One region of the Virgibacillus siamensis genome, then DNA from elsewhere that is predicted to be linked to it. Evidence: a T-box and tRNA genes for the amino acid it is inferred to sense, from the RefSeq annotation. Region 1 holds a T-box; the other holds one or more tRNA genes.
The links. The T-box of region 1 lies ahead of B1K71_RS12070 (valine--tRNA ligase). A T-box ahead of a tRNA ligase gene usually reads a tRNA of that ligase, here a tRNA-Val.
Positions count from the first base shown of each region.

Region 2: it encodes a tRNA-Val, which carries the amino acid that the T-box ahead of B1K71_RS12070 (valine--tRNA ligase) is inferred to sense. The anticodon was not compared.

Region 1 covers NZ_FUIH01000007.1:1,636,279-1,638,740, forward strand. Annotated here, with positions in the region: gene B1K71_RS12070 (valine--tRNA ligase) at 1-1,312, opposite strand, end outside; T-box leader at 1,413-1,646, opposite strand; gene B1K71_RS12075 (hypothetical protein) at 1,760-1,948, shown strand; gene B1K71_RS12080 (phosphotransferase) at 1,945-2,462, opposite strand, start outside.
Region 2 covers NZ_FUIH01000007.1:509,389-511,850, reverse strand. Annotated here, with positions in the region: gene B1K71_RS06250 (FMN-binding negative transcriptional regulator) at 1-276, shown strand, start outside; gene B1K71_RS06245 (PLP-dependent transferase) at 292-603, shown strand; gene B1K71_RS19840 (hypothetical protein) at 647-817, opposite strand; tRNA gene B1K71_RS06240 (tRNA-Val) at 1,059-1,131, opposite strand; gene B1K71_RS06235 (GNAT family N-acetyltransferase) at 1,246-2,001, opposite strand; gene B1K71_RS06230 (ABC transporter ATP-binding protein) at 2,218-2,462, shown strand, end outside.

The DNA of each region.
Region 1 (2,462 bases):
CTGGCGCTTCCTTACCGACATAAATCTCATTTGTTTCTTTATGATACCAGGCCGGAATACGGTGCCCCCACCACAATTGCCGGGATATACACCAATCACGAATATTTTCCATCCAATGAAGATAGGTCCGTTCAAATCGTTCCGGCACAAAATTAACCTTTCCATCTCCCTTTTGCATGTCAATAACCGCATCAGCAAGCGGCTGCATATTGACAAACCATTGAGTGGACAAATACGGTTCAACAACAGCCCCGCTGCGTTCCGAATGGCCAACTTGATGTGTATGATCCTCAATGTCAAATAGTACACCCTGTTCCTGAAGATCCTTCACAATTTGCTTACGGCACTCAAAACGATCCAGCCCCTGATATTTCCCGGCATTCTCGTTCATTGATCCATCTTCATTCATCACTAAAATTCGTTCAAGATTATGACGATTGCCGATTGCAAAGTCATTTGGATCATGTGCCGGTGTAATTTTAACAGCTCCGGAACCCATTTCCATATCGACATAATCATCTGCAACAATTTCCATTTCACGACCAACAATAGGCAATACAACCGTTTTTCCGATCAGGTGCTTATAACGCTCATCTTCCGGGTGTACAGCAACAGCCGTGTCACCGAGCATCGTTTCCGGACGGGTTGTGGCGATTTCAATCGTTTCATCACTGTCTTTAATCGGGTACCGCATGTGATAGAATTTGCCATGGACTTCTTCATAGATAACTTCAATATCGGATAGGGCTGTTTTCGTATCCGGATCCCAGTTAATGATATATTCTCCACGATAAATTAACCCTTTTTCATAAAGCGTGACAAAAACCTCACGAACTGCTTTTGACAATCCTTCATCAAGCGTGAAACGTTCCCGGGAATAGTCCAGGCCCAAGCCGAGCTTCTCCCACTGTGAGCGGATAAACGCGGCATATTCCCCTTTCCAGTCCCATGCCGTTTCCAGAAATTTGTCGCGGCCGAGATCATAACGTGAAGTGCCCTGTTCCTTTAATTTTGCTTCAACTTTTGCCTGAGTGGCAATCCCCGCATGATCCATTCCGGGCAGCCACAACACATCATAGCCCTGCATGCGTTTCATTCTGGAAATCGTATCTTGCATCGTCGTATCCCAGGCGTGGCCCAAATGCAGCTTTCCTGTAACATTCGGCGGCGGAATTACAATTGAAAATGGTTCCTTTTCCGGATCTCCTGTTGCTTCAAAAAATTTACCATCAACCCAAAACTTATAACGGCCTTTTTCAATTTCCTGCGGGTTATACTTGGATGACATCGATGTATTTGCTTCATCCTTCATTTGATTTTCCTCCTTTTTAAATAAATTGGCTTTCCAAAGGTCCTGGCCAAATGCGGACTTCTCATCTGCCTGGAAAAATAAAAAATCCTTTTCATCCCGATAAAAGGACGAAAAGGATATATTTCCGTGGTACCACCTTTGTTCACAAACATTGTCTGTGCACTTCATTCATGGATAACGGTCAACAGCCGGCACTCTTCTACTGATTTGTCAATCTTTCAAAGAGGCTGCGTCAAGGGCGACCTTCCAAAACAATGATACCTGGGAAACTTCCACCACGTGTTTCCCTCTCTTAAAGGCATTATTTTGTACTCTTCCCTGTCACTGCATTTTCATATTACATCTTATTCTATCGCTTATACCTTGTAAAATCAACTGTTTTTATGGTGCACGAATAAACCAGTTCTTATCATATACTATTATACACATAAGAAAGAGGTGATAAACATGTCAAGGTATTATCGATACAAACTGCCTTCATGGTGTCGAAAATGCATTATCGTTTGCGAAAGAGTAACACTTCCCCTTCTCATTTTTCAATTGATTCGCACATTGCTGTTTCCAACTTCACTTGATGTATTTCTGCTTGGCATTTTTGTAGGCATTTTTATTGCATTCTATCTGGAATGGATTTAGTCATCAGCCTGTGAAAGGTCGGAATATTGTTCCTCCAGATATTTGGAACAATACAGTCCGAATTTAATCTGACGTAGAGCGGACTCCAACTGAATCGTCCGGGAAGTCATAGTATCATCAGATCCCCTCAAATAAGCGTCCAAAGTCGTTATGTATCTTTGTGGATCAAGCATTTGTAAAGAAAGCAGATTAATTTCCGCCTGATTCAATGAATTTCTTGAAGCATAGACTGAAAAATGTTCCATCAATTTGTCGGATGTTTGATACCAATGACACAGCTGGTGTTTGAAAAAAACCACCAGATCCGTTATTGCATTATTAATTGATGCCTTTTCCCAATTTATTAAATACGGTTCATCCCCATGCAAAATATGGGACGACTTCAAATTTCCGTGGCACAAACAGACATTCCATTTGTTTGTAGCCCCAAGTTCGAAATTGAAGTCCCCGATTTTTCGATCAAGTTCCGCAAATGCATCATTTAATATGTGAAAGTGTGTACAAACCTGCAGCT
Region 2 (2,462 bases), 1.1 Mb from region 1:
CATCAAATGGTATTGAAATATGAAGATACAGATAGTTCCTATCAATGGGACGAATTGGATACTCATTTTTTAGAAGGACAGGCAAAAGGCATTATTGGCTTCAAAATCAAGATTGATAAAATCGAAGGAAAGGCAAAGTTGAGTCAAAATCATTCCGCTGAGCGATTAAAGCTTGTTATTGCGCAACTCGAACAATCCACAAGTGAGGGTGAGAAAAAAATTGCATCTTATATGAAAACCATTCTTGAAAAGAAAGCTTATGACAATAATCTTTAAAAGCGAGGAATATGTATGCGTTTTGAAACAAAAGCCATTCACTCTGGGCGTTCAATTGACAAATCAACCAGCTCTGTTACCATGCCCATCCATCCTTCTACCACGTTTGAACGTGAGGCAGATGGTTCTTACCCAAATGATTTCGTATATAGCCGTGAAAATAATCCTAACCGCCGTGCTCTCGAGGACTGCCTGACTTCGCTTGAGGATGGGCATGATTGTGTCACTTTCACGTCGGGAATGGCAGCAATTATATCATTAATTGAAGCTCTTCCTTCTGAAAAACCGCGCCGGGTGATTATGCCAAGAAAAAGTAAGGCATATTAAATTGTTATACAGTGCAAAAGTAAGATATACAATCCCGCCTGGTTCACAAAAACTTTCTTTTCTCCCTGAAGTTTTGAAGTCGTTTTTTACATCGCTCAATGTTCTTATGGTGATCCACCCATTCTGTTATGGTATGGCCACGCTTTTCTAAGTTTTGTAGTTCTTCCTTTGCCTTATAGAGGTCCTCTTTTAAGTAATCGATTGTTTTTTTCATTTAAGTACCCCCTAGCCTTCTTTCTAACATTATTTTACGTTGGAATAACCTTCATTACTCACCACCTCAATTACTATTAATTTCTACAACCTTATAAATAATCCTTGTCAAAATCAAAATTTCCTTTCCACAAATACAGAAATAAGGACACTTTTTATTCCAGATGTGTGTCCTTTTGCCTAAATCAGCCCAATAAAAAAACGCCAGAACGTTGATTTAACAACGTTCTGACGTCAGTTAGTGATTCCGATTGGGCTCGAACCAACGACCTCATGCCTGTCAAGCATGCGCTCTCCCAGCTGAGCTACGGAATCGTATAAAGTATTTATCGAACAATAAATAGTATAATCGACAAACTCAGATGGCGTCAAGCCTTTTTTAGGTGCCTGGCACCACCCGAATGTTATCAAATTATATTCGGCTTATTGTTACTTTAGAATTTTTAATAACTCGTATTTGTAGCTAAGATACCGGTAATTCTGCTTTTGATACATTTCACGCGGTGTGTCTTCACCGTCTGCTATCAGGATGATGCTTGAATCCTGGTAACGATCCATGGCAAACCACTGCAGTTGTGAACCGATTCCTTTCCGTTGAAATTCATCCCGTACATCGAGATTTTCAATTTCCACTGCCTTATCACCAGCATAAATATTCATTGTGCCTGCGGGAGCATCATGATAGTATGCTATGATTTGCACATATTGCTTATCCGCGAACTGCCGCTTGTTCATGTCCACCTTCTGCTTAGCAAATGATTCACCAAATTCCATATCAGTTTCATATTGCAGCTTCAGGTAATCATCCAGCGTTATGTCAGTTACTTCTTCGACTTGTATGTCATGATTTTCCGGCACTTCCGGAAATTGTTTCGGATCAATTCCATACAATTCCATGTACCCGATGTCATAGTTATTGTTAATGATGTATTCCAGCAATTCACCAGCCGGTTTCGCATTATCCGCAAAATAAAAGCGAAGATGGTACTGGTTATGATCGCTGTGAAAATTTCTCAGAAATGATTCTGTCTGTTTAAATTCATTCAACGTTGGCATTCGCCTGAATTCAATAAAATTGCTGTCAAACCGTATAGGCATCTCCGGATAATGATATTGCTCATATAGTTCATTTTCTGTTATTAAATGACCAATCGTGTCCGTATCTTTAAATGTAAACTTCCCCACAATTATCCCCCCGCTATATTTCTGTATATAGTTTTACTATATAGATAGCGCTAAGTATTTTCAATAACCCCCCTCCCATGCCTACAGGTGGCACCTCCCCGATTTGGTCAGATATGGAATATTTATTTCTGCACTCGAAATAAATGTTTGGATTATTTGGGACTTTGCGATTATAATGATAGTCAATTCGTTTTTTGCTTATGGGGGGCGAGCGTGTTGCGGAATGTTCTTTCTTTTTTAAAACCGTATAAGCTTCCGATTGTTGTTGCATACAGCTTGATGCTTATTGAGCTGCTGGTGGAACTGCTTCTTCCCTTTTTCCTAGGGAAGATGATCAATCAGGGGGTTTTACATAAAGATCTTGATAACATTGTCATGTGGGGTTCAATCATGATTGCGATGGCGTTTACGGCGTTCATCGCCGGGATTTTCAATTCCTTTTTCGCCTCCCATACAACGTT